3 regions of the Neptuniibacter marinus genome follow, and region 1 is predicted to be linked to each of the others. Evidence: predicted binding sites of a transcription regulator. Region 1 holds the regulator's gene; each other region holds the start of a gene.

What was found. Region 1 encodes FNR, which switches genes on or off when oxygen is low (the NO sensors DNR and NnrR bind a similar motif). Its sites were predicted from a motif close to TTGATNTANATCAA; they were not measured.
Region 2: the regulator FNR is predicted to act here: its motif matches at 7,343-7,356, upstream of ACOQOE_RS06825 (YdcH family protein).
Region 3: the regulator FNR is predicted to act here: its motif matches at 1,784-1,797, upstream of ACOQOE_RS15690 (histone deacetylase family protein).

Annotation. Positions count from the first base shown of each region.
Region 1 covers NZ_OZ245004.1:2,685,394-2,695,343, reverse strand. The annotation lists gene ACOQOE_RS12745 (thioredoxin family protein) at 1-359, opposite strand, end outside; gene ACOQOE_RS12740 (alpha/beta hydrolase) at 398-1,279, opposite strand; gene ACOQOE_RS12735 (adenine phosphoribosyltransferase) at 1,381-1,923, opposite strand; gene fnr (fumarate/nitrate reduction transcriptional regulator Fnr) at 2,090-2,884, opposite strand; gene hemN (oxygen-independent coproporphyrinogen III oxidase) at 2,957-4,345, opposite strand; gene ACOQOE_RS12720 (sulfite exporter TauE/SafE family protein) at 4,429-5,091, opposite strand; gene ccoS (cbb3-type cytochrome oxidase assembly protein CcoS) at 5,084-5,284, opposite strand; gene ACOQOE_RS12710 (heavy metal translocating P-type ATPase) at 5,337-7,817, opposite strand; gene ACOQOE_RS12705 (FixH family protein) at 7,817-8,338, opposite strand; gene ccoG (cytochrome c oxidase accessory protein CcoG) at 8,474-9,898, opposite strand.
Region 2 covers NZ_OZ245004.1:1,471,452-1,481,401, reverse strand. The annotation lists gene recQ (DNA helicase RecQ) at 1-2,063, opposite strand, end outside; gene ACOQOE_RS06850 (YecA family protein) at 2,190-2,774, shown strand; gene ACOQOE_RS06845 (RNA methyltransferase) at 2,824-3,342, opposite strand; gene ACOQOE_RS06840 (glycine zipper 2TM domain-containing protein) at 3,535-3,993, opposite strand; gene ACOQOE_RS06835 (phospholipase D-like domain-containing protein) at 4,010-5,125, opposite strand; gene ACOQOE_RS06830 (ABC transporter ATP-binding protein) at 5,146-6,924, opposite strand; gene ACOQOE_RS06825 (YdcH family protein) at 7,039-7,275, opposite strand; gene ACOQOE_RS06820 (BolA family protein) at 7,415-7,732, opposite strand; gene ACOQOE_RS06815 (DUF3422 family protein) at 7,729-9,081, opposite strand; gene ACOQOE_RS06810 (hypothetical protein) at 9,118-9,483, opposite strand; gene ACOQOE_RS06805 (hypothetical protein) at 9,667-9,950, shown strand, end outside.
Region 3 covers NZ_OZ245004.1:3,320,884-3,330,833, forward strand. The annotation lists gene ACOQOE_RS15685 (tetratricopeptide repeat protein) at 9-1,613, opposite strand; gene ACOQOE_RS15690 (histone deacetylase family protein) at 1,907-2,830, shown strand; gene ACOQOE_RS15695 (sodium ion-translocating decarboxylase subunit beta) at 2,905-4,206, opposite strand; gene oadA (sodium-extruding oxaloacetate decarboxylase subunit alpha) at 4,217-5,992, opposite strand; gene ACOQOE_RS15705 (OadG family protein) at 6,049-6,285, opposite strand; gene thiI (tRNA uracil 4-sulfurtransferase ThiI) at 6,509-7,975, opposite strand; tRNA gene ACOQOE_RS15715 (tRNA-Arg) at 8,056-8,132, opposite strand; tRNA gene ACOQOE_RS15720 (tRNA-Arg) at 8,156-8,232, opposite strand; tRNA gene ACOQOE_RS15725 (tRNA-Arg) at 8,263-8,339, opposite strand; tRNA gene ACOQOE_RS15730 (tRNA-Ser) at 8,349-8,438, opposite strand; gene csrA (carbon storage regulator CsrA) at 8,499-8,684, opposite strand; gene ACOQOE_RS15740 (aspartate kinase) at 8,826-9,950, opposite strand, start outside.

The DNA of each region.
Region 1 (9,950 bases):
TTTAGAAAAAGTAGTGTCGGGGTTGCCCATGCATTGTAGCGTTGAGCAAATGTATTAGCACCTACCTGCTGCCCGTTAAAATCTTTAATACTTCCGCCTGTGTTAATTTCAAGCTCGCTAAAGAACGTAGTGCTCTCATAACGTCCACTTAAAAGCATTGGATGGATGATCTCTTCGGTAATAAGAAGACAGTAGTGACAATTAGGTTGCGATACTAAGAGCATCACAACTTTTTCTTGGCCTGATGAATTTCTACCCGTCTCTATATAGGCTTGTTGTAAGTCTTTTGTTTTAGGTATCTCTACAGCCCAGAGAGCTTGGCTGGTTATTAAACAAAAGGTTGCTAGTAATCTAAACATGTAAATTTCGGCGTGTATTCCAGGTCGCGGCTGAGTGTTTATAGTTGTTCGATGAATTCTAAACTATGTTCGGTAACTTCATCCATATAAAGGTCTCGAAAGAAGTGGTCAGCCCCCTCAATTTGAACATTTTGTACCACATCGTTGTTTAATGCTTCCATTTTTTCAAATAGACCGTTGACGATTGTATCTTCACTGCCACTAAAGACCAGTGTTGGTAGTGTCGTTTTAGATAAAAGCGCTGGGGTATCAAAGCGAGGGTTGGCTTGGTAGTAGTTTACAAAACTTGCAGCTGCTACTTGTGTATCTTCACAGTAGATAAAATCTGTATGGATAAGCATGTCATTTGGCGTTAATTGCATTGCTTTTTCTAGCTGAGCTTGCAGTGGGTGTTGGTAGCGTTTGGTGTAACTCGCTGTTTCATCTTGTTCTGACCAAGTTTGCGGAGCAATTAAAATTTGTCCTTTTATAGCGGGGTCTGAGTGTGTATCCGCATACCAAGCTGTTTGATTTCCTCCTCGTGAGTGGGCGGCTAATATTATTGCTTGGCTGCCTTGTGCTTTAAGCCAGTCTACCCAAGCAGCTATTTCATGAATTGCATCGGTATGCTTATGGGTGTGGGGCGTTTTACAGTCGTACATACCATGCCGATTATCAAGACCTAAACTTAAATTGATAGCTAGGCTACTCATGCCTTCATCAGCCAGTAGCTCTTGCCATGTGGCAATGATCTCCATGCCATTGTGGGCGAGTGTGCCGTGGGTGATGAGAAGTATATTGTTAAAACCGTTCTCTTCTGTCAGGTACAGGTTGGCATTTAAGTCGAGATGCTTATATTTTAGTGTGATCTCTTCTGCATATAGGTTGCTGGAGTTAAGAAGGCTGCTAGCAAGGAATAGGGCGATAATAATACGGAGCATAGAAATACCTAAACAGCTTGTTCATCAATTAAGTTATAATGATATTCTTAAAAGAAATATGCAAGCCGTTTCAGTGTTCTATTAGAGGTCACTTGTAGTGTTTAAAGGCCTTCGTAGGCTAGAAGCGTATGTACTGGGACGCCGGCATCTTGGATTTTACTGGAACCTTGAAGGTCGGGTAGGTCAATAAGTGCAGCGGCTTCTGATACTGATGCTCCCAATTTTTTGATAATGCTGCAGGCCGCAAGTATTGTTCCGCCTGTAGCGATTAAATCGTCAAAAACTAAAACTTTGTCTCCAGAAGTAACTGCATCAACCTGCATTTCAACTGTCGCTGTGCCATATTCCAGCTTATATTCTTGTTCGATTGTTTGGCCTGGAAGCTTCCCTTTTTTACGGACGAGAACTAAGGGAATATTTAGATGGTAGGAGATAATAGAGCCGATCAAAAAGCCTCTGGCATCAATGCAGGCGATATGAGTAATATCACTATCAACATAACGCTGAATAAAAGCGTCAGAGATCATGCGTAATGCTTTTGGATCTTTAAACAGGGGGGTTATGTCACGGAACTGTACGCCAGGTTCAGGCCAGTCAGGGATGGTTCGAATAACTGACTTCACATAACATTCGTCGTATGACATTAAAAACTCCTTGGAAACAGCTTGTTGATTTGGCTCAATGCATTTTAGGGGAGGTAAAGCTCTAATGAACCCGTTGGGTTACACATTGAGATGGCTACTTTTTGTGCGACTGACGAGCACCGGTAGTCAATATGCCGGTGCTCTTTTGTTTTATATATTATATGACTCAGCAGTGACCATTTTTACCACATTGCGCACTTACTGGTTCAGCGGTATCGCTTTCTATAACCTCTCCAGATAATCTGTAGAGTTGTTCTATATCTTCTATATGAACTTCTTTGCCTTCAACGCGCAGTAAATTGGCTTTCTGGAAACGTGTGAAAATACGGCTGACAGTTTCGACGGCTAAGCCTAAGTAATTACCAATCTCATTACGCGACATGGACAGGCGGAAGCTAGTTTCAGAATAGCCGCGAGCTTTAAAGCGTTGCGAAATTTTTACCAAAAATGTTGCTACACGCTCTTCTGCATTTTTCTTTGATAAAAGAAGCATCATTTGTTGTTCTTCGCGAATCTCTTTGCTCATAGTGCGTAAGAGTTGGCGGCGTAGTTCCGGTAGTTGCCCCGACAGATCATCGAGGCGTTCAAATGGAATTTCGCAAACGGTTGTTGTCTCTAGTACTTTTGCCGAGACAGGGTATTCGTTGCTATCAAATCCGCTCATGCCAACCAATTCGCCTGGAAAATAGAACCCAGTGATCTGTTCCTCACCTTCATTTGTGATGGTGTAGGTTTTGACGGTTCCTGCTCGAATCGCATACACGTCAGTGAACTCAGAACCTTGGTTAAATAGGTGATCACCTTTTTTTAATGGTCGACTTTTATCGATAATTCTATCTAACCGTTCCATCTCTGTCATATTAAGCGAAACGGGGAGACATAATGAGCTAAGACTACAAGTGTTACAGCTAACCTGCTGCAAACTACGCAGCTTCCCTTCGTTTGTCTTGTTATCACTCATAATACATTCCTGTTGTCGTTATAATCGAGTGGCTACATTTTGATTATGTAATATTTCTGTAAATACGGGAAGTTAAATAATCCGTGAGAATCGCTGTGAGCTAATGTCTTTTGGTATATAAGCATCAAAAGCCATACATATTCTACGAATTAGTAACCGACCGGCGGGTGATACGGTAATGCGTTTTGTGTCCATTTGAATGAGACCATCGGAGGTAAAAGCGCTTAGCTCTTGTTGGGCATCAGCAAAGTACTGATCGAATTGGATACCGAAGCGCTGCTCTATTGGTGCTTTTTCTAATTCGAAATGGCAAATAAGATGAGTGATGACATGGCGGCGTATAATGTCATCTGGGGTTAAGCTTACGCCGCGTTTAATTGCATGCTTTTCGCTTTCTACTGCATCTGTATAAGCTTGCATCTCATGCTGGTTTTGATAGTACACAGAACCAATTTGACTAATGGCAGATACACCCATGGCAACGAGGTCACATTCAGAATGTGTTGTGTAGCCTTGGAAATTTCTGTGTAGTTTTCCCGTGTTTTGCGCAATAGCTAATTCATCATCAGGTTTAGCAAAGTGATCCATGCCTATATAGACATAGCCAGCTGCTAATAGTTTGCTAATGGTAGATTCGAGAATCGCAAGTTTTGTTTCAGGACTTGGTAAAGTGGATTCATCAATATGACGCTGTGGCCTAAAACGATCGGGCAAATGAGCATAATTAAATACAGAGAGCCGATCTGGGTTCATCTCAATAACAGTATCTAATGTCTCGTTAAAGCCATCAAATGTTTGATAGGGTAGGCCATAAATAAGATCAAGGTTAAGTGAGCGGAAGCCTTGGCGGCGAGCTTCTTCTAAAATGGCAGAGGTTTGTTCAACCGATTGCACACGGTTAACAGCTTCTTGCACCTTAGGGTCTATATCTTGTAAGCCTAAGCTAATGCGATTAAAACCGATCTCTCTTAATACTTGGATTGTTTCTTCAGTGGCTTCTCTTGGATCTATCTCAATAGAGTAATCGCCGGAGTCATCATCTAGTAGATTAAAATTAGCCCGCATCTGCTGCATTAACTCTCTCATCTGCTCATGGCTAATGAAAGTAGGCGTACCGCCGCCCCAGTGAAGCTGAGTGACCTGACGGTCATTATTATACCATTTGGAAAGCTGAGCCATCTCTTTATACAGGGTATCCAAATAGGGCTGTGCTTTCTTACGATTTCGTGTAATGACCTTATTGCAGGCACAGTAGTAGCAAACGTGCGCACAAAATGGAATGTGTACATAGAGAGAGAGTGGCGCATTTAAGTCGGCAGAGTTTTGTCCCGTTGTCACCAAATCCGAGGAAGATAGTTCAGGATCGAACTGAACGGCTGTCGGGTAAGATGTATAGCGTGGACCCGAAAGGTCATATCGCTTGATTAGATCTAAGTCCCATTTTATCAGGTTGCTATCCACGAATTTTTCCCTCGTTATCTCAAATGCTGCCATCACTGACAGTAAATAATCTATTAGTAACTAAGCTTGGTTTAACTCTATGGCTAATTCAGTATGCCTTGCCAAGGGATCGTGTAGAGTCCCATCAGTATAATCAGGCTACCAGAGAGGTGTTTTGTTAGTTTTCGTTGTAAAACTGTTTTTACTTGCTGTGCTAAAACACCAGTTAAAAGCATAGTGGGCAGGGTGCCTAATCCAAAAGCGATCATTAATTGTGCGCTTAAGGTCCAGTCCGCAGCGGCGGATGCCCATATGAGTGTGCTATAAACGAGACCGCAAGGTAGCCAGCCCCAAAGTACGCCGAGCATGAGTGCTTGGCGTAATGTTTTAACGGGTAAAAAGTGGCGTGCAAAAGGGCTGATTTTTTTCCAGAGATAGGAGCCAAAATGCTCAACCTTGGTCAGACCTTGCCACCATTGTGCTATATAAAGTCCCATGCTGACTAACATTAAACCTGCAAATATTCGTAATGCGAGTTGTATGCTTGGATTTTCAATTAACCAACTTACACTGCCGAGTAATGCCCCCGCTATAGCGTAGCTGGTAATTCGCCCGCTGTTGTAACCCAGTAATAAGCCAAAGCCTTTCATACCATTTGGGCTGCTAAGGGAAACTGTTGTCGCAATACCACCGCACATACCAAGGCAATGTGTACCGCCGAGTAAACCTAGCAAAAATGCGGTTGGTAGTGAGAGTGCTTCAGTCATCCTTATCCTTAGGGGAAGGTTTTTTTACTTTGGCGTCATCGGGAATCAGTGCTTCGTCATCGTCATATAAAATGCTATGAGCGGGGCTGTCCAAATCATCATACTGACCATTATTAACGCTCCAAAAGAAAGCCCAAACGGCACAGCTCGCTAAGATGATAGCGATTGGAATAAGGAGAAAAATAATGTCCATGGGAATCAATAACCCTTAATTTTTAAAGGAGTAATTCTACCTGATTTTGTTGTTAGGGGTTAGTCTTCAACGTTTCAGATTGATGTTTGATTGGGCCTGATTTTCTTTTCTTTAAGCGGTTCAAACGCATTGCATTACTGACAACAACCAGCGAGCTTGCAGACATTCCTAGTGCCGCCATATAAGGAGCAATAAAGCCAAAGGCTGCAAGAGGAAGCGCCATAAGGTTATAGAAAAGAGACCAAAATAAATTTTGTTTGATGATCCGTTTAGTTTTTCGAGCGAGTAAAATACCGTCTACTAAGCGAAGTAGGTCGTGACTGATTAACACTCCGTCAGCATTAGTTTTTGCTAAGTCAGTTGCACCGCCCATGGCAATTGATGTTTGTGCGCCAGCTAATACAGGAATGTCATTTATACCATCGCCGACCATGACGACCTGCGCACCATTTTCCTGAAGGTGTTTTACATGACTTAGTTTTTGTTCAGGAGAAACGCCTGATATCGTGTTATTAATACCTAAGAAAGTAGCTACTTCCTCAACCGCAGATGAGTTATCACCGGTTAACATTTCACAGGTTAATCCCAGTTGCTGTAGATGCCTGATAGTCTGTTGGGCTTCTCTGCGAATTTGGTCGTTTAGCCTAAACCAAGCTAAGGCTGAATTTTCATTGCAAAGGAGTAGCCATTGACCACTGGTTTCTGGCAAAGGGGGTTGAGGCTGTGAACAAATCTGGGCTGAAAAGTATGGTTTTCCTATACGATAGCGTTGATTACCTATAGTACCTTCGAGCCCTTGGCCTACTTCATTATGGATGTTAGAAGCGTTCAGTTCGGCAGATTTCTCATGAAACGCTTTGGCTATAGGGTGTTCGCTATGTTTTTCAATCGCCGCTGCAATTTTAGTGCATTCACTTTCACTGAGATCTGTTAAGGGTACGATTTGCTGTAGGCTTAGATTGCCTTGAGTCAATGTGCCTGTTTTATCAAAAACAATATGGGTGGCAGTGGCTAGGCTTTCTAATACATGGCCGCGCGTAATCAATAACCCATTTTGTCTTAAGGTACCGGTTGCTGCAGTCAGTGCTGTCGGAGTTGCCAGGGAGAGTGCGCATGGACAGGTGACAACGAGAACTGAGAGTGTAATCCAAAAGGCTTGAGAGGGTTCAACTAGCCACCAACTGAAGCCAACAACAATAGCTGTTAGGAGAACCGCAGCGACAAAATAGCTGGCGACTTTATCGGCGACTTTGGCTACATGAGGTTTTTCTGCTTGCGCCCGTTCGAGCAAACGAACAATGGCAGATAGCTGGGTCTCGCTACCTGTTTGAATAATCTTGATAGTAATTGGATTTTCCACATTAATTGTGCCGCCAACAACCTTGTCACCGATTTGCTTGCGAATAGGGAGATACTCACCTGTTAATGCGGATTCATCAACTGAGCTGTTACCCTCGGTGATGACACCGTCAGCCGGGATCGTATGGCCTGGCCGTATAATCACATAATCGCCTACCGTTAAGTCTTTGACGGGAATTAGTTGCTCATCATTGCCAACGATCTTTAATGCACTCGCAGGTAGTAAATTAAGTAAAGAGTTTCCCGCACGGCCTGTGCGGTGACGGGCCTTCATCTCAAGGAAGCGACCAATTAAAAGGAAGAAAGTAAACATGGTCACTGAATCAAAATAGACTTCGCCGCTATTCGTGACTGTTGCCCAAATGCTGGCGAGATAGGCGCCACCTATAGCTAATGATACAGGAACATCCATAGTGAGATGTTTGGTTTTTAGGTCACGCCAAGCGGCCAAAAAGAAGGGGCGTGCGGCATAAAAAACAACAGGGGAAGCAATAACAAGGCTTGCCCAGCGCATGAATGTAACGTATCTATTTTCGATGCCTTGAATGTCTCCCCCATAAAGGGCAACCGCGATCATCATCGTCTGCATCATCCCTATACCGGCAATACCTAGTCGGCGGGTCGCTCGCTTTTGCTCTTGTTCTAAAAGTTGTTCTTCTTTATCAGGGTGATAGGGGTGTGCTTGATAGCCTATACGGTATATTTCAGAAAGTAGGGTGCTCAATGGGGTAACTGTTTTATCCCAAGTGATACGTGCACGGTGGTTAGTTAAGTTAACGTGTGCTTTCTCAACACCGGGAATCCCTTGGATGTGATGTTCCAATAGCCAAACACAGGCCGCACAAGTGATGCCTTCAATAACGAGTGACGCTTCGGATAAGTTGTCTTTAGTAATGACAAAGTCTTTCTGGATATTAGGTTCGTTATAGAGCGTAAGTTCTTGAAGAAGTTGTTCAGGTAACTCTTTGCTTCTGATTTCAGGTGAACCTGCTGATTCGGTACGATGCTTATAATAGGTATCTAGCCCACTATTAACGATGGTTTCTGCTACAGCTAAACAACCGGGACAGCACATGTCACGCGGTTCATCATTGATAATGGTTGTGAAATTGCTACCAGGTGGAATAGGGAGTCCACAGTGGTAGCAATTTTTTGATGAGTGGTTGTCCGTCATTAGTTGTGCGCTGGTTCTAACTCAATACTATTTTGATCATAAGGCGGATGGATCTCCGCACGTAAGTTCCAGCTAGCAGAATCATCTTCTAAGATAAGGTAACGTTTACCTTTAAGGGAGGTTTGCAGGCTACCGGTATATGAATTGGTGCTTGGAACCTGTTTTAGCATGATGTTTTGATCGTACTGTTGATGCGTTGGATGCACGATACTTAGTGTTAAATGCTTAGGCTTTTCGGTCTGGTTTGATCTGAAATGTATCATCAAATCGCCTGTTGCATTATCAAGTTCAAGAGTGCCTGAGACACCTAAAGCTTTGGCTGCTTCGGAATGGGACTTATCAACAAAGTGGCCTCGTGCAACTTTGTACATATCATCTTTAACTATACCGTCATGGGTAATGATAGATAGGTAAAGGAAAGAGGTGCCATAAATAACGACGGCAATGATTGGCGCTAAAATAAACCAGAGCCAAGGCTGTCTGTACCAAGGAGCAATCGGTGTGTTGTCTTCTGAATTCATTGTTATATATACCCCAAAAAAAAGCTGCAAATTAAATGCGTGTACGGTTACACATTTAACGGGCAGCTATTCTAACCTATTTACCAACAAGGTGGTGCATAAATGCACCACCTTGTGTTGATATTCATCAGCAATTTAGCGTTTCGGCGCTGGGCCAATAAAGCGGTTTTCCTCTTTTAAAGAAATTGAAGGATTATCTAATGCTTCAACCTCAAAAAGTATATTGTTATTAGCTTTGCTTAAGTATTTAGCTGGAATAGCGATACGTATAGGCAGATCCAATAGTTCACCGGACTTAATCATTACAATCTCATCGCCCATATATTTCATGCCTTCAAGTCCTGAAACTTTAATGCTGAATTGATGGTCAATCTGCTCTTTGTTGGCGAGCTTGAGTGTGTAAGTATTTTCAATCATGCCATTAGAGGTTTCAGCGAATAGCTTGCCTCGGTCACGCAAAATATCTACTTCAAGTGGGATGCGGCTATATAGTGTATATCCGAATGCGATAAACATCGCGCAGAGAACTGCAAAGTAGCCTATTAAGCGAGGACGTAAAATATGAGTTTTATTTCCAGCTAACTGGTGTTCTGTTGTGTATTTAACGAGGCCCTTTTCATAGCCTACTCGTTCCATAATATCGTCACAAGCATCAACACATGCACCACAGGCGACACACTCATATTGAAGACCATCGCGAATGTCTATGCCAACAGGGCAGACGTGAACGCAGTGGTTGCAATCAATACAATCGCCTAAGCCTTCGGCTTTATAATCGCTTCCTTTTTTACGTTTACCTCGGCTTTCACCACGCTCTTCATCATATGAAATGATAAGAGTGTCTTGGTCAAACATGACGGATTGGAAACGTGCGTAGGGGCACATATAGATACAAACCTGCTCTCTTAGCCAGCCTGCGTTTCCGTATGTGGCAACCGCGATAAAACCAATCCACCACATTTCCCAAGGACCTAGCTGGAATGAGATAACGCCATCGAGGAGTTCTCGTATCGGGGTGAAATAGCCAACAAAGGCAATCGCAGAGGCAATAGAGAAAAGAATCCAAAGTATATGCTTAGCGCTTTTGCGCATGAGCTTTTCTGTACTCATGCCTTCGGTTTTATCCATACGCATGCGTTTGTTGCGGTCACCTTCAGTCATGCTTTCGATCCAGATATAGATCCAAGTCCACACAAATTGTGGACAAGCATAGCCGCACCATAAACGTCCAGCGAATACAGTGAAGAAGAAGAGGGCGAAAGCAAGAATAATAAGTAACCAAGATAACAACATGAAATCTTGTGGCCAGAACGTCATGCCAAATACATGAAATTGGCGATTGGGTAGGTCAAATAAGACAGCTTGACGGCCATCCCATGTAATCCAAGAAAAACCGAAGAACATCAAAAGCATTATAAAGCTTGATGCTTGACGGAATAACTTAAAGATACCTGTGTAATTTTTAACGTAAATGTGCTCACGTTTTGCGTACAGATCAAAATTCTCCTCAGAATTTTTCTTTTTCTTTGGAGTGACGTCTTGAACTGGGATCTGATTCATATCGTTGCTCACATACTCACCAGTGATAATTGAAAATCAACTTTGCTAATAC
Region 2 (9,950 bases), 1.2 Mb from region 1:
AAAGCATCATAGACCGGTTTTAAGGCATGGCCATATTCGTGCTGACACTCTAGGATAACCTGTTCAATATTTTTGAATTCATTACTCGGTAATTCAATAACATCATCTACAGCCAACTCCTTTTTCAAAATAGACTGCGCTAAGTGAGCATAGATAGCATTAGGCGATAAATGCTGCTGGCGTGCAACTTGATCAACGGTCATACCACTTTTATAAAGCAAAACCGATTCTTGAGCTTGGCTTGCAACCTCATCCTTACCACTACCCTCATGTTGCTCAATCACACTAATGAAATCAGCTCCATACAGATCTAACTTCCGTTCACCTACGCCATTTAAACGTCTAAACTGATCGGAGGTTTGTGGGCGATACATCACCATCTCCATCAACGTTGCATCATGGAAGATCACATAGGGCGGTACATCTTGTTCATCCGATAAACGCTTACGTGTAGCTTTAAGGTCATTCCATAAAGCATAATCGGCCGCTTCTAATTTACTTTGCGGTACTTGATTCTTACGATAAGGCGTATGCTGACGCTGATCTTTACGTAGCTGTATCCTCTCCTCACCTTTCAACAGGGGACGACAACGATCCGTTAAGTGTAAAACCCCGTGCTGATCAACATTCACACCTAAAAATCCACGTGCCACCAGTTGACGAAAAACCGAACGCCACTGGTTTCTATCTAAGTCTTTACCTATACCCCAAGTAGATAGTTTCTGATGCTGAAAACGTTCAGTTTTATCATTAGGTTTACCCAATAATGTATCCACAACATGGTTTACACCAAAGCTCTGCCCTGAACGATAAACGGCTGATATAGCCTTACGCGCCGCATCCGTGCCATCCCATACAGGTACAGGCTCTAAACAAGTATCGCAATTTCCACAGGGAGCATGATTATCTTCACCAAAATAGCTCAATAGGACTTGCCGACGGCATGATGTTATTTCGCACAACCCCAGCATAGCTTCCAACTTTTGCTGCTCGACTATTTTCTGTTCCAGCGGCGCTTGTGAGCCTTCTAGCATTTGGCGTAGAAACATTACATCCTGCAAACCATAAACCATCCAAGCATCCGCAGGTAAACCATCACGTCCCGCACGGCCTGTTTCTTGATAATAAGCTTCGATACTTTTTGGTAGATCTAAATGAGCAACAAAACGAACATTAGGTTTATCAATCCCCATACCAAATGCGATGGTTGCAACCATAATGATATTTTCTTCGGTCAGGAAACGATGCTGATTATGGCTACGCAGATCCGTTCTCAAACCGGCGTGGTAAGGTAGTGCATTAAACCCCTGCTCACTCAACCACTCAGCGGTATCTTCTACCCGTTTACGGGAAAGGCAATAAACGATGCCGGAATCTTTAGGGTGCTCATTCTTTAAAAACTTAAGGAGTTGTTGCTTCGCTTTATCTTTCTGACCAATTCGATAACGAATATTTGGCCGGTCAAAACCTTGAATAAACTCAGCAGGTTCATGTAGCGCCAAACGGTGAACAATCTCTTGCTGAGTACGTTGATCCGCGGTTGCCGTTAATGCGATACGCGGCACGCCAGAAAATAATTCAGCTAAGCGGCTGAGTTGTAGGTATTCAGGCCTAAAATCATGACCCCATTGAGATACACAATGCGCTTCATCAATCGCAAACAAGGCGATAGGGCATTCTTGTAATAAAGCCAACGTTCGCGGTTGTAATAGACGTTCTGGCGCTATATAGAGAAGCTCAAAACCACCCGCTCTTAACTGATGCTCTATTTCATTAATTAATGAAAAATCTAAGCTAGAATTTAAACAACCTGCTCTGATCCCCCATTGGGAGAGCGCGGTAACTTGATCTTGCATCAACGCAATCAAGGGCGAAACAACCACTGCGGTGCCGGGACGAATCAATGCTGGGAGCTGATAACAAAGGGATTTACCGCCGCCTGTAGGCATAATAACCAGCGCATCGCTACCATTAACCAGTGTCTCAACTATCTCAGCTTGAGGCTCACGGAACTGTTCGTAACCGAATACGTCTTTTAAGATCTGAAGGGCGCTAGAAATCATGCACGGATTATCCAGAAAGCTAGACAGCTTGTCACTCCAATTAGGTCATCTAGGACAAACAAAAAAGCTGCTAATTATTACTTAGCAGGCTAAAATCAATTCCATTATCTTTTATGGAATAGTTTAATGTCTCTCAACACTGCAAATACCTTGACCGACGCTGAGTTGGATCAATTGGATGATTTTCTTTATTCAGATCACGTATCGGAAGACTGTCTTGACCTTATTGGTGTTCACGGCCTTTTCTGTGCTTTAAATATTAGCCCAACACCGCTGCCAGAAGATATATGGCTTGAATTAGTATTTGATGAAACACCTAAGTGGGAATCAGACGCTCAACAAAAAGAGATTATGTCCCTGCTAAAACGTCTCTACGCCAGCATCGGTGCCAACTTTTACAGTGATGGAGAGATTGAGCTTCCTTGTGAACTATCTTTAGATCCAGAAGAAGATGAAGATATTGCGCCTCTTGCTTGGTGGTCTCAGGCGTTCATGGAGGGTGTATTTACTCAGGAAGACAACTGGTTTTCCAATAAAACCGACGATGATGTAGCCCAAATGCTGCTACCGATTATGGTTGCGTCTGAACTGTTTGACGAAGATGACATCAACAAAATACGTGATGACGAAAACCTTTGTGCGGAGATGTGCTCTCAAATTCCAGAGCTGTTAGTGGATCTTTACTTACACTTCCACGCACCTGAGAAGTAACAATAAAGGCGCGGGCCACTCATTACTTTAGATACCGCCTGCGCCAACTTTATACTTTTAATTGATTATTACGATCCCTCGAGCGCCGAATCAATTCATCCCCATCAGCTTTGGGACCTAACTTTGCGATCCGATCATATAAGACTACATTAACCGTCGCCGCCAAGTTCATACATCCAACAGTAGGTATGTAGATTACATCTTCACACCAAGCCACAATATCTTTATCTATAGATCGATCTTCAGGGCCAAAAATATAGAACGCATTTTCAGGGTGCTGATAATCAATTAATGATATTGCCCCTTCCACCAATTCAATAGCGACCGGCCGTGCTCCTTTAGGTATAGCCTGCTTAAAAGATTCAACATGCTCTAAAGGGATACGCTCAACAGCATTACGTGTATCAGTTTGTAAACGGCGCCCCTGCTCTTGAGCTTTATTAAAACGGTTACCGGAATAACTCACGGATGCCGCGTTATAGCACCCCGCAGCACGCATTATAGCGCCTACATTTTCTGGGCTTTTAGGGTCAGTTAATCCGATGTGAGCTTGGTGATTACAGGGCATATACAAAGAAGCCTTATTAAAAAACACGCATCTTATAGCAATCTATATGAGAGGAAAATACACAGCAACAATTAAGAAAAACTAATTTAAACAGCCAATCATCACGCACAAGCTTTCAACAAACTGTGTCTATTAGGGATCGATACAAGGTAATAGCAAAGCCAACCACCCTTGTATCGATTCTTTAGACGATTAATAAGTTACGCGAGCACTGCCACTTCCAGTCAATACACGTACTCGATCGCCCGATCTAAACATTGGGCCATCAGCAACTTCCTGAACAACAGAAATAATATTGCCATTATCAAGGCGGACAGTGACCTCTTGACCTTGCGTCTGTGTTAATGATTCTTCCGCTGATTTTCCGGCTAAACCACCAGCAACTGCACCTAAAACAGTTGCTATGGTCTTCCCTTTACCGCCACCTACATTAGAACCTACTACGCCACCCACGACAGCTCCAGCACCTGCGCCTACAACTGAATTTGTTCCTTCAATAACCACAGGCTGTGCAGACTGCACAACGCCATACTGAACTTGCTGTACTTGACGTGCTTCACTACGAGAATACGTATCTCCACTTAAACTATTCACACAGCCAGTAAGTGCCAGTGAACAAGCTAAAGCCGCTGCAATTGTAAATTTATTCATAATTCCACTTCCTTCTCTATCTTATTTTAAGCACCAAATGGCTGATCCATGCCCATAAGGTCTCTTTTAATCGGCGGTGCCATGGCCTTTTTGACCAGTTTTCATATGTTATTTCCTGGCAATGAAGCAAATCATCATTGAATAACTGAGTCATCTGTTCTAAACACTGCTCATCATGCAGTTCAATATTCGCTTCTAAGTTCCAACGTAAATTCCAATGATCCAAATTACATGAACCTATACTTGCCCAGCTATCAACTACCGACATTTTTGCATGAAGGAATCTCGGTTGATATTCAAAAATCCGTACACCTGCTTTTAATAAACGACTGTAATATCGTTTAGAAGCATGGAATACCCAAGGTTGATCGGTATGGGGCCCAGCAATAATTAATCTCACATCTATTCCCCTTTTTGCAGCTCGCCGTAAAGCGTGCCGCATAGAAAAAGAGGGTAAAAAATAAGCGGTCATTAACCATACATTATTATTTGCATTGTTCACTCTTTTCAAAAAACTTGCTTTTATATCCTGCTGATAGAGTCCCTGAACAGTACATACTCTGACCTTCGAATAACCTTTTTGTTCCACGCTACCGCCGGGAGACAAAACCTGAGCTGTACAACGTTGCCATAATTCATTAAACATACTGACAAGGTCTGTTACAACCGGCCCTTCAATTTGAGCCATGAGGTCATGCCAAGGACAACCCGCTTCATCTGCTAACCAGTATACATCGCTCAATCCTGTACCGCCGATGAACGCGACTCGCTGATCAGCAACAAGTAGTTTACGATGATCACGGGCAAAATTTCGAGTAAATTTGCTCACATGCAGTGGGTTATAGACAACGATTTCAACACCTACTGCCTTCAACACATCACGGTCTGCATTGGAGAAGCGATAAGATCCAAAATCATCAATGATCAATTTAACCATAACACCGCGTTGTGCAGCTCTAATCAGTGCTTGAACAAAACGGCTCGTAATCACACCAGAAGAGACAAAATAAAACTCCAGTAACAAGCTATATCGCGCTTTTTCGATCTCAGCCAACATTACAGGGAAGAAATTTTCACCATCGACTAGTAGTTCAACTTTATTATCTTCTCGCCACTCAAACTGCTTACGCATTATACAACCTTAAGACCGCTTTATTGATAATCACCATAAAGCCGTGCATACAAGCCATTATTGTTTATTAACTCTTCATGCTGCCCTTGTTCACATATTTTTCCATCTTCAAATACGTAAACATGATCAGCTTGTTTCACAGCACTTAACCTGTGAGCAATAATGATAGTTGTTCTACCTTTCAGGAATGTTTCTAAAGCTTGATGTAATGAAGTTTCTGTTTCTGAATCTAAAGCTGAGGTCGCTTCATCTAACACAACAACTTTAGGATCACTAAGCACCATACGTGCCACGGCAAGGCGCTGGCGTTGCCCTCCCGATAAACGTATGCCTTGGCGCCCCACTCGTTCATCCAAGCCGCTCTCAAGGTTTTCCACAAAACCTTTTAGTTGAGACACCTCTAATGCCTGCCATAGCTGAGCTTCACTAAAGTCTTGCCCCATCATTAAATTGCTGCGAATCGTGCCATTAAATAACGCGGGTTGCTGTAAAACAGTGGCTACATTATCTCTAACACAGGCTAAGCCAATCTCTTTTACAGAGATACCATCAAAATATACCTCACCCTCATTTGCCGGATATAACCCCAACAGCACTTGTACCAATGTTGATTTACCGCCTCCACTTGCACCAACTAAAGCAATTTTTTGTCCCGCTTCTATATTAAGTGAGACACCTTTAAGTATGGGTTGATCATCCATGTAACTGAAATGGATGTTTTGTAGACTGACAGAAACAGTTCGCTTACCTTCAAACGGGTTATGCTGTAACAAATATTCAGGTTCTTGAGCTAAACCCAAAAGGCTATTAATTCGCTGCAAAGCGGCTTGAGCACTGTAGAAGCTGTACTGGATACCTAATATCTCTTGCACTGGCGACATCATAAACCATAGATAACCGAAAACAGCCATCATTTCACCAATAGACAGATCTGAGAACACCACCATTAACATCGATAATGCTCTAAATAGATCCACCCCCACCATAAAAATAGCGAAGCCAAAACGATTAGCAGCATCGCTCTTCCATTCAAAAGCACTAGAGCGATCTCTGACAACGCGAGCATCATCAATTAAACGTGATAAATAATGTTGCTCACGATTACAGGCTCGAATTTGCTGAATATTATCTAACGTATCAGTCAATGCCGCCTGAAATAATTCATAGGCTTTATTTTCACGCCTTTTTAGGTGTTTAACTTTCTTAGCTATAGATGTAGTGAAATAGATAACCACGGGATTCAAAAAGAGAATAAAGAGGGCCAGCTGCCAATGCATCCATAATAAAATGGCAGCGGTTCCTATGATTGATAATGTGGCAATTAACAAACGGCTTAAGGAGCTACCTAAAAAGCGGTCAATCGTATCTAAATCGGTTACAAAATAAGAGGTAACAGTCCCACTCCCTAGAGTTTCGTACTCAGCCATAGATATGCGTTTTAAGCGTTGTAAAAGTCCCTCACGAATGCGGTAGGTCACATCTTTAGAGATAATAGTGAATTGCCTCGCCTGCCAAACATTAAACATTAAGGCGATAAAACGAAGACATAAGGTAACTATTAAAATCACGCTGATATAGAGCACAGGTCCTAACCAATCATCCGGAAAGAGCGGATTGATAGTTTCAACGATAAAACCAGGTTTATTTAATAAGACCTCATCGACTAACAGAGGTAAGAAAAGAGGCAAAGGCACAGAGGCAATAGCCGCGAATAGAGCAATAATATTTGCCTTTATTAACTCTCGTCGATGCTCCATAGCGACATCGAGTATATACCGCCAATCATAAAAATTTTTCACATTAGCTCCCTATCGTCTAGATAGGCTCAGTATAACGGAGCTTATGCATTTCATATAAACAAAAAAGCCCACATTATTAAATGCAGGCTTTTATCATTTTAAACGATTACAAGGTTAGGCTTGTAACATGGCGAATAACTCATCTTTCAATTTCAGACGTTTTATTTTCGCCTCCTCTTCAACCTGAGTGCTAACAGCTTCAATTTCCGCTTCCATATGCTCTACATGCTTTGTTAGTTCATGGTATTCACCCAAAAGACTAGCAAACCGATCATCTTTCATTTTTAAGTCATGAATACGTTCACGGTATTCTGGAAAATCATTAATTAAAGCATGGTGTTCAATAGGCATTAGGTTCCCCTTATATTTATTCTGCTTCTTTATGTCTTCAGTCTCCTCCTCTACCTAACTGAAAACATTGACAAGCATCAACACTCTGATTCAAACAACTTTGCCTTAAGCTTAACCAACTTCACCTTGCTTTCTAAGCTTAATGATCTGCTTTTGACCCCCCTAAACATTTAGGGGAAGGCATAACAGTCTCTCCCTTTTTATGCCACTCAGACTGGGTAAACAAATGCATTGATAAAGCATGTATTGGTTGCTTCATCTCTTCTGCAAGCAAGCCATATATTAGTTGATGACGCTGAACTAAGCGCTTACCTGCAAAATCCTCAGAGACGATCGTCACTTTAAAATGGGAATCGGTTGCCGGCCCTGAATGCATATGACTTTCATTTTCAATCTCTAGATGGGCAATAGATAATCCCGCTTCCAACTTAGTTTTAATAATTGCTTCAATGCTCATTTTTTAACCTTCTTGTCACTCTCGGCTTTGGCTACTTGGTCTATTGCCATTTTTAAGAAATGTTTATGTATTTTTCGTGTAGTAAACGCAACCAAACCAATTACCACCGGCACAGATATACCCATAATCAGATCTTTATTTAACTCTATACCTGAATTATATAGTGCCTCTAATAAATATTTCAGCAAGCCTATAGTGTAGTAACTGATCGCTGCAACCGATAAACCTTCTACCGTATGCTGCATCATCAATTGCACTTTCGAACGCTGATCCATTGACGCTAACAGTTCTTGGTTTTGCGACTGTATCGAAAGTTCAACACGCGTTCTCATCATTTCAGCTACACGGTCGATACGCCGAGATAGATCTTCTAACCGATTACTGGTAGCACGACAGGTCTTAACCGCTGGGGTTAATCGGCGTGTCATAAACTCTGTAATTGTTAAATGTCCTGAGACCTCGTCTTCTCTTAGCTCTTCCAAACGCTTAATGACAAGATCATGATAAGCATAAGTAGCACTAAACCTAAATGTAGCTCTCGCTCTACAATCTTCTACCCAAGCAGCCATATCGGTTAATCGTGATAATAGCTCCTGTTCATCAATATCCTTGCTATGGGCTAGATGATAAGTTACATCGGCTAATTTCTGGTCCATAGCCCCTAGTGTAGGATTAATATCTCGCGCAGTAGGCAAAGAGAGTAGACACATCAATCGATAGACTTCAATCTCCATAATTCGCTGCGCTAATCGTCCTAATTGGCTATCACTCATCTGTTTGTTATAGATAAGAAAACGGCCAAAGCCATCTCCATGAGTCTGAAATGTTGTCCAAACACGGGCATCCCCATCTTGAGGGCTACTACCTACTAAGCGCATACCCTCAAAAAAGCGCTTTACTAATGGCAGATTCAACTCTTGTGTTTGACGTGCATCCTCAACTGACAAATGAAAAGCACACATCACAGTACCGGGAATATCTGCTAACCAGCCTTCAGGCAGAGGAGTTAAGCCGGTAATTTCAAAAGGATTCCCGCCCTGCTCTATATCTGTATTGATAAAGGTATAGGTCGTGAACTCCATATGTTTTTCACGACGTATCCGTAATTTATCAAAATCACAGTGATAACAAAGTTCATCAACCTGCGGTGGAGTCACTCCAAAGTGATGATACAGTTCCTTAAGGTGCTCAAATTGCTGCTGACTTTCCTCAGAATCACACATAACAGCCAAGTGGGTAATTCGAGAAGGACTCTGAATTACCTGAAAGGGACGAGAGTGTAACTCACTGTATAAGGACTCTCGCATAGGATGCATATGCAACCCATAAGGCTTTACTGGTTGTTCCATCTATGTACTCCAAAAAGATCAAACAAACGTTAACGCTTAAAGTTCGTCTAAATTAGCCATCATTAATGGCAGGGAACTTAAATCTATCGCCATAATTTGCGGATAAACATCAAACCACTGTTTAAACGATTCATAAGTCAGTTCATGGGGCCAATAATCCCCTAATTCATCCCACGCAGAAAGTTCATTTTGAAAAATCTGTAACCACTGGGCTTCTAACGCTTTACTAAAATCAGCTTCGGAGCTTACCTCTGCGATAAGATATACAGTACCTTCCCGCCTTTGCTCCTCTAGAGATAAACACTGATGTAAACCATCAGCATCCACATCAAGGCTATTAGTCCAATTTGCAAAGGGTTCTCGTGGTAGCACAACAAACGCTGAACGATTCAGCAACTTCATGGTTCTTATCCTTTGCTTTCGTTATACTCGCAGTAACAAACGGTTGTGGTTTTATACCCATCATAACAGCTCATAAATTTCCCTCTAGGGGCAAAGAGACGGAGTTTACACCCAGTCGATGTGGATTTTTAGCCTACTACTCTTGACCCGTATAGAAAACAACATTCGTTTTAGGCTTTAACAGTGATTATCCCAGTACTTCAACAACTTAACACGCGTGATGAATGGATGGCTTTCTGTCGTAGGGAAACGCCCTACTGTTTTATTGAAACGCCTGAATGTTTATTAGATTTCCAATCCAGCTTTTTAATCATCACTCTTTTATCTAATACGACCTTAGATCACGATGCTATCAAATATAGTTTAGGCTCAAGAACGAGTATGGAGCCTGTATGGCGGTTAATTAAAGGCTGTAATTGGAGCCTCAATACGATTATTTTGGGCCTTGAAGAGATGGATTTTAGTAG
Region 3 (9,950 bases), 640 kb from region 1:
GCAGCCGGTTAGCGTATAAGATTTCCCAAAGAACCATTAGGCAACTTACCTATTCCTTGCTCTAAATACTGTTGTAATCGGTGATATTTATCTTTCTCAACGCCATCAGAAACCAATCGGCTCGATAATTTTAAATAACGTTCTACCATTTTTAAGCGCTCTGCACGCTTATCTACGGTGTCTCTCGCCGACTCAAGAAAAAGTTGAGCCAAGTTAAGCAAGGCATTGACGTTAGTCGTGTCATATTCGGTCGCTAGACCAAAGTACTTGAGGGCTTGAGGCATTTTACCTGAGAGGTAATGCTTAACACCTAAGCGATTCACTTTAACACTCATCTCAGGGTCATGTTTTTTACTGACCGCAGGTGTTACACGCTTCGTCTTCTCAGGCTCGATCAGCGGTACAGCATCACCCATTACATTGAGTAGTTCACGTTCTAAGTTTAACGGTGTGGATAGCTCCGAATTAGCTCTCTGAGCATCACGTGTGCATTTACTTGCCGCTTCAGTATCACCAAGTTGGTTATACATCTCACTTTTTAGCAATGACGCTTTTACTTTTAACAGATGATCTTCAGGAAAGGTTTTATAAGCCTGTTCAATTATGCTTTCAAACTCATTATGAAGCCCTATTTCTGCATTACCTTCTGCTGCCGAAAGCTCTATCCGCTTTACATTTGCTAGACGTAAATACGGTTCTGGGGACTTATAACAACTATGCCGACCTAATGCGATCGACTTTTTATAAGCACCTCCAGCGAGGTCGAGTTTTTTTGTTTGGGTAGCTAAACGACCCAATTCCATTTGGCGAGGGATACCCAATGGCGACCTTTGAGTGGCTTCATTTACTGTTTCACAGGCTAATTCAAGATCACCATTTTTCTCATGACTAGAAGCTAAAAGGTCGTAAGCAACAATAAATAAAGGGTATTCACTAATCAGCTCATTTAACAATCGCTGCGCTTCTTCAATATTACCTTGCGCTAGAAGCGCCTGTGCCCAACACAAGCCCGCTTCTTTATCATGGCCTTTCCAATAGAGCTTTTCTGCAATTTTGGCAGCTTCCTGCGATTTACCAAACTGAGTTAATAAACGCGATAAAATTAACTGTGCTTCATCATATTCGGCATCATAACTAGCAAAGTTATTTTTGCAGTAATTTATAGCCGTAGGGTAATCTCCAATCTCAAGCGCATCGTCAATGGGTTTAAAAATGGTTTTACGAAACAAGATGCTATCTAATCGATGCTTAAGCTCATCGATTGAGAAAGGCTTCATAATAAGCTCATCAGGGCGGCTATCAATTGCATGCAAAATAACTTCTTGCGACGAATCGCTGGTCATAAAAACCCAGCACGCACTTGGTTTTATATAACCAAGATAGCGGCACTCTTCAAGAATTTGAATACCGGCAACACTGTCATTTATGTTATGACCGAGCAGAATAACATCGTAGTTATTTTCGGATATTTCGGATAGGACTCGCTCATTAATAGTGATGGCTTTAAGATTCACTACTCCTAAGCTTCTTAGCATATAGAAGATTGTTGCACGCATGTTGCCACTACTTTCAATCAGCAACACTTTTTTGTCAGAATAATCTACTTTGGCCACTCAACCATCCGCGATAAAGTTACATATATGTATGCAGTATAAAAGCGGAGGCCTCAAGACAAAAGCATTTACTGAAAACAAAAAAAGCACCAAGCGTAGGGTGAAACACTTGGTGCCAAGACAGTTCTATGCTGTGTTGACTATCTTATAGGGAGAACAACTAAACGCGCATGACCCAGATCAAGAAAAACCGCTCCCACTGAGCGTAATCTGGGAGTATTGATACAATATGATGAGTTCTTCATCTATAGGTTTCAGGTACACTACATAAAAACATATAAAAATAGATACTTATGACTACAGCATTTATCACACATGATGATTGTGGCTTACATAATATGGGGCCAGAGCATCCAGAAAGCCCTATTCGCCTTGTCGCCATTAAGAAAGTACTGGAAAAAACAGGGCTGATGCAAGAACTTGAACAGATTCAATCCGTTCACGTCCTCCCTGAACAGATCCAATTAGTTCATGCCCATCTCCATCAAAAGCGTTTAGAAATGAAACTTCCTGAACAAGGTGTTATCTATACCGATGAAGATACCGCCCTATGCCCAGACTCATTACATGCAGCAAGCTTAGCAGCCGGATCAGCTATATTAGCCACAAACAGGGTAATTGCAGGCAAAGCTCAAAACGCATTCTGCGCTGTACGTCCGCCTGGGCATCATGCAGAGCATAATAACCCTATGGGGTTCTGCTTTTATAACAATGCGGCAATTGCTGCCATGCATGCCTTACAGCAGCCAGGTATAGAACGCGTGGCGATCTTTGATTTTGACGTCCACCAAGGAAACGGGACCGTTGATATATTTAAAGACAGGCCTGAAGTGCTAGTGTGCTCGACCTTTCAGCACCCTTTCTATCCCAAACGCTATAGCGATATCCAGCGAGACAATATCATAAACTGCCCTATGGAAGCCCATAGTGATGGCATGGTGTTCCGCAAATTGGTTGAATCAAGATGGTTACCTGCGATACAAGCACATAAGCCCGATATGATCATCATCTCTGCAGGCTTTGATGCCCATCATGAAGACCCAATGGCAGATATAAAACTAAATGAAGAGGACTATCGCTGGGTCACTCAGTTTTTGATGGATGCGGCAAAGACATATAGTAAGAATCGCATAGTGTCTATTTTAGAGGGCGGTTATAACCCAATATCGCTCGCCTTTAGCGTACAAGCTCATATCGAAGTTCTTTCGGGACATTAACACCAAGATCAACAAAAAAAGGCTGCCAAGTGGCAGCCTTTTTAATGACTTACTTTTATCGTCTTGAAATAAGCTTAACTTACAAACTTAATCATTACACCCGCAGCCACTGCAGATCCAATTACACCCGCTACGTTTGGCCCCATAGCATGCATCAGAAGGAAGTTTTGAGGGTTCGACTCAAGACCGATCTTATTTGATACACGTGCTGCCATAGGTACAGCTGATACACCAGCTGATCCAATCAGAGGATTAATAGCGTTACCACCTGCCATTTTGTTCATGATCTTAGCCATGATAACACCACAGGCAGTACCAATACCAAACGCCACAATACCCAAAGACAGAATACCAAGCGTCTGGAAATCGAGGAACTTATCTGCAGACAATTTAGAACCAACAGATAAGCCCAAGAAGATAGTAACAATGTTAATAAGTGCATTTTGTGCAGTATCACTTAAACGATCAACAACACCACACTCTCGCATTAAATTACCAAAGCAGAACATACCCAATAATGGAGCAGCATCAGGCAGTAACAAGGCAACAAGTACAAGTAGTAAGATTGGGAAAAGAATCTTCTCAGTCTTGCTCACATGACGTAGCTGATGCATTGCGATCTTACGTTCAGCTTCTGTAGTTAAAGCTTTCATGATAGGCGGCTGAATCAGGGGAACGAGCGCCATGTAAGAGTAAGCAGCTACCGCAATTGCACCAAGTAAATGAGGAGCAAGCAAGCTCGTCACATAGATTGCTGTTGGTCCATCAGCACCGCCAATGATACCTATAGCAGCGGCTTCCTGAATGTTAAAGTCCATAACACCCAGCGTTGTTAGGCCAACAGCCCCTAATACAGTCGCAAAGATACCAAATTGCGCAGCAGCACCTAAGAACAGTGTTTTAGGGTTAGCCAACAAGGGACCAAAATCAGTCATCGCCCCTACGCCCATAAAGATCAGCAATGGTGCGGCACCCGAAGCAATAGCAACCGTATAGAAGTTATACAACATTCCGTTGTTATAACCGCTATCTTGAGCCGCATAAACTGCAGCCGTATGCTCAGCAGCTGATGCACCATGGTAAGCATGAAGAATCTCATGAGGGTCTGTACTAGCTATATTGAGCGCACCTGCAAGCGAGTTCAACACTTCAGGTACAGCAAAATGCACTGCGTTTTCAACTGCAGAATAAGCAAGTCCCGCTTCAGGGATATTTGCCATAATGCCGCCAAAGCCAATAGGCACTAGCAATAAAGGTTCAAAGTTCTTTCGAATGGCTAGAAACAATAGCAACAAGCCAACCAAAATCATGATGAACTGGCCGCCCGTGATATTATAAATACCTGAGGCTGTAAACAGTTGGGTTAACTTTTCCATCTAGAATACCTTACGCCAGTGTCAGCAAAGAATCGCCAACCTGAACAGCGTCACCTTCGCTCACATCAACAGACACAACAGTACCTGCGCGTGCTGCACGTACTTCCGTTTCCATTTTCATCGCTTCTAGGATAACAAGTACATCACCCTCTTGAACCGCCTGTCCTGCAGACACTTCAACCTTCCAAATGTTACCCGCTAGCGGTGCAGGAATATCTTCACCTTCGCCGGCAGGAGCAGCAGCTGGCGCAGCAGATGCGGGTGCTACAGCTGAGATATCTCCGCCTTCAGCCACTTGTACAACGTAGTTCTGACCGTTAACAGTGATTGTGTAAACTTCTGATCCAGATTTCTTAGGTGCAGACATCGCTAGTGCGTCCTCTAATGTTGGTGCAGGTTCAAATGCATCAGGATTATTACGATTCTCAAGGAATTTAAGGCCAATCTGTGGGAATAACGCATAGGTTAGAACATCGTCAATCTCGTTCTCACCAGTCGTTAGGTTGATGCCTTTTTCAGTTGCTAGATTTTTCAACTCAGCAACAAGCTTATCCATTTCTGGCTCAAGTAGATCAGCAGGACGGCAAGTTATCTCTTCGCCGCCATCTAAAACACGCGTCTGAAGTTCTACATTGTATGATGAAGGAGCTGCACCATACTCACCTTTAAGGATACCTTGAACTTCTTTAGAGATAGTTTTGTAACGCTCGCCCATAAGGACGTTAATCACCGCTTGCGTACCTACGATTTGAGACGTAGGTGTTACCAACGGGATCCAGCCTAGATCTTCACGTACTCGTGGAATCTCTGCCAACACATCGTCAAACTTATCAGCAGCGCCTTGCTCTTTCAGCTGGCCTTCCATGTTAGTCAACATGCCACCAGGTACTTGAGCAACAAGGATACGAGAATCGGTTCCACGTAGAGAACCTTCAAATTTAGCGTATTTTTTACGCACATCACGGAAGTAAGCTGCTATCTCTTCAAGTTGTAGCAGATCAAGGCCTGTATCGCGATCTGTACCGGCTAAGGCAGCAACTACAGACTCTGTAGCCGTATGACCATAAGTCATCGACATAGAAGAGATGGCTGTATCAACACGGTCAATACCCGCTTCTACTGCCTTCAGGATTGTCATATCTGACAATCCTGATGTAGCGTGCGCATGTAGCTGAACTTCTAGATCCGTTTGCGCCTTAAGACGGGAAACCAGATCAAATGCATCATAAGGCGTCAAGATACCTGACATATCTTTGATCGCAATAGAGTCGGCACCTTTATCTTCTAACGTTTTTGCATATTCAACCCACATATCTGTGGTATGAACAGGGCTTTTTGTGAAAGAGATTGTGCCTTGAGCATGCTTACCAGTTGCCTTAACAGCTTTAATCGCTGTTTCAAGGTTGCGTGGATCGTTCATCGCATCAAAGATACGGAACACATCAACACCATTGGTTGCAGCACGCTCAACGAATTTGTTTACAACATCATCGGCGTAATGACGATAACCGAGCAGGTTCTGTCCACGCAGAAGCATCTGCTGTTTAGTATTTGGCATTGCCTGCTTAAGCAGACGGATACGTTCCCACGGATCTTCTCCGATAAAACGAATACATGAGTCAAATGTTGCGCCGCCCCAGCTTTCTAGGGACCAAAAGCCTACTTTATCCAGCTTTTCCGCGATCGGCAGCATATCTTCAACTCGCATACGCGTAGCAAAAAGTGACTGATGTGCGTCACGTAAAACTACGTCGGTAATACCAAGTGGTTTCTTAGCGTCGGTCATGGGTAATGGCCTTCTGTCGATTAATGCAGATTATTCTTTATTTATCCGTTCTTTGTTTATGAACGGTATTTATGAACAGCAGCTGTCATTACAGCTATCAACTCATCATTACTAGCCGTAGCAGCTGTTGGTGCAGCTTTTTTTGCTTTCGGCTTAGCAGGTGTTTCTGGGAAATACTTGCTAACTACTTTTGACATTCCCGAAGTTGTGAATACCAACAAAGTTAGAAATACAAATACGAATCCCATACCAAAGGCCATTAATTCTAGGCCTTCTGATAGCAGATTTTCCATCTTATGGATGCTCCTGTACTTATCGAAACCCATTCGCTTAGTAAGCGACTTTTGATCCGTTTATAAATTATAAACGTTCACTAGCGAATGCACTGGTTGCAAATGGACCACAATTAAACCCGAAAAGTCTATTTCTGGCAATAAATTGAGATCAAAATTCATCTAATTAACGGCATAATACCCAAAAACATAGGCACACTGCCGCTTAAACTAAAAAACAGCCCTATTTTTCGGCTACACCTGGGCGGTACACTTTTACGTTACTGAAACCCCGCTCTTGCATTTGGTGGGCATGCATCTGGCTCATCACACCTTTCTCACAGTATAGTAGATAATCTTTGTCTTCAGAAAAGCCATCTGCCGCGGTGGATAGAGCAAAAAAGGGTACCAACTGAATTTCACATCCCGGAATATTCAAGGGTTTCTTTTCCTGCTCATGGGGCGCACGAATATCAACGACAACTTGATTGGCACCGACGTTGGTTAAGGCCTCAACTTCCGCATGAATATTTACGTCTTCAACAATCTCGTCGATACTGATAACCTGGCGGCGCTCCAAGGCCCTTTCTAGCACTTCGTAGTCAAAATCTGACTCTTCCTTCTCGACGCGGTCTTTCTTAGCGCACGTCGTCGGACGATCAGAGATAACTCCGCAGTATTCAGGCATATTTTTAGCAAAATCATAAACACCGATTTCACGCGTTATATCGATAATATCTTGCTTATCCATTGTTATCAGCGGCCTTACCACGAGCTTCTCTGTCGCAGCATCAATAATCGCCAAATTAGGTAACGTTTGACTAGAGACTTGAGCAATACTTTCGCCTGTCACTAAAGCATCTATCCCCATACGATCGGAGACCTGCTCGCTAGCCCTCATCATCATGCGCTTAAGAACAACACCCATATGTGAATGATGAACGGACTGAAGAATTTCACCTATAACTTCATCAAACGGGATGGTAATAAACTTAACCCGCGCAGAGGAGCCATATCGCTGCCATAAATACAGGGCAACTTGTTTCACACCAATCTCATGTGCATGCCCACCTAAGTTGAAGAAAAGAAAATGGGTTTTACAGCCACGTCGCATGGACATGTAGCTGGCAACAATGGAATCAAATCCACCTGAAATTAAAGACAAGGTCGCTTCTTGTGTACCGAGCGGAAAACCGCCAAGACCTTTGTAAGTATTCGTAACCACATGCAGCTTGTCATTACGAATTTCTAAATCCACATAAAGATCAGGCTTATGTACATCCACTCCAAGGGCTTCTGAGTGCTGATTAAGCCCACCCCCTACATAACGTTCAACATCAATAGAACGAAACTCGTGTTTGCCTGAGCGCTTCACACGTACCTTAAACGTTTTGCCCCTCAACTCATCTGCATAAATAGCATGAGCTTTTTCGTATATATCGTGAAAATCACCCAATGGATACTCTGTCACTTCCACAAAACTATGAATACCCGGCGTACGTTGCATAAGATCAACGACTTGCGCCACGATCTCGGCACTAGCCCCCTCACACACAACATCGAGCTTATCCCAGTGACCGCGCACTTTAATCTGCTCGTCAACACGACGCATCATATTCTGCAGATTACTCTGTAATCGCTGAATCAAACGTTTGCGTACCGGACGGCTTTTAATAGTAATTTCTGGAAATAAACGAATAGAGAACTTCATAGCGGGGAGCTCAACAATATAAAGGAATATGAATGGTTATTATAAAACGAAGGGATATACATATACAGCTTAGGTTTAGATGGCGCGCCCGAGAGGATTCGAACCTCTGACCGCCTGGTTCGTAGCCAGGTACTCTATCCAGCTGAGCTACGGGCGCATATCTGAAATATTTTTTTGAAGTGGCGCGCCCGAGAGGATTCGAACCTCTGACCGCCTGGTTCGTAGCCAGGTACTCTATCCAGCTGAGCTACGGGCGCATTCCAAAAAGTAAGACCGTTGTATTTGATTGGCGCGCCCGAGAGGATTCGAACCTCTGACCGCCTGGTTCGTAGCCAGGTACTCTATCCAGCTGAGCTACGGGCGCTTAATCAAATGGCGGTGAGCTAGGGATTCGAACCCTAGATAAGATTTCTCCTATACGCCCTTAGCAGGGGCGCGCCTTCAGCCACTCGGCCAGCTCACCAACAACGGCGCGTAATATACCTAACTGATTTTAAAAAGGAAAGAAAAGATTTGAAATTTATTACTGATTTCCCTCTTCTTCCTTCTCACGCTGGATACGCTGATAGATTTCTTCCCGGTGAACAGACACATCTTTAGGCGCATTTACACCTATACGAACCTGATTACCCTTCACACCAAGGACTGTAACAGTGACTTCGTCACCAACCATTAAAGTTTCGCCTACACGACGAGTAAGAATTAACATACTTTAGAATCTCCTTTGTACATCCAAGGCCAGCTTGCTCAACAAAACAACCTGCACACCGGTATTCATCCAATACCCTACCAATACGCTGCCCATATAATAACGCTAACCTAACTATAGACTAGCTTCCCACTATAAGTGCTATTTTTCACTTACAGAGTTGTTCGCATCTAGCTCAAAAACAGAGTGCAAAGCACGTACTGCCAGCTCTAGATACTTTTCAGCAATAACAACAGAAACCTTAATTTCAGAGGTAGATATCATCTGAATATTAATATTCTCTTCTGCCAAAGCATCAAACATTTTACTTGCCACTCCCGCATGAGAGCGCATACCAACGCCCACAATAGAAACTTTGGCAATTTTGTTATCTCCCACCACCTCACGGGCCCCAAGCGCCTCTGAGGCCTTCTCAAGCACGCTACGCGCAACATCGTAATCATTGCGATGTACAGTGAAAGTAAAATCCGTTGTGTTATCCGCAGCAACATTCTGCACGATCACATCAACTTCTATATTTGCACGACTAACTGGACCTAATATTTTGGAAGCCACACCTGGTATATCAGGTACTCCCATAACCGTTAGTTTTGCTTCATCACGATTAAACGCAATACCTGAAATAATTGGTTTTTCCACAGTTGACTCATCCTCTATGGTAATCAACGTACCCGGCCCATCTTGAAAACTATGCAGCACTCTCAAGGGAACCTTATATTTTCCAGCAAACTCAACCGCGCGAATCTGCAGCACCTTTGAACCAAGGCTGGCCATTTCTAGCATCTCCTCAAAGGTGATCACATCTAAGCGTTGCGCCCCACTAACAACTCTAGGATCAGTAGTGTATACGCCATCAACGTCAGTATAGATCTGACATTCGTCAGCCTTTAATGCCGCAGCTAATGCGACACCCGTCGTATCAGAACCTCCACGACCTAAAGTCGTGATATTGCCGTCAACATCAACACCTTGGAAACCGGCAACAACAATAACACGCCCCTCAGCCAAATCAGCTTGCATAGATGAGACTTCTATATCCTCTATCCGCGCTTTCATATGGGAAGAGTCAGTTAAAATTTTAACCTGACTACCCGTATAAGAACGCGCAGGAACACCTCTTTTCTCTAGCGCCATACAGAGTAGAGCTATAGTTACCTGCTCACCTGTAGAGAGCAGCACATCCATCTCACGAGGACTTGGTGTTTGCGGCTGTATCTCTTTAGCTAAGCCGATAAGACGATTAGTCTCACCACTCATCGCAGACAC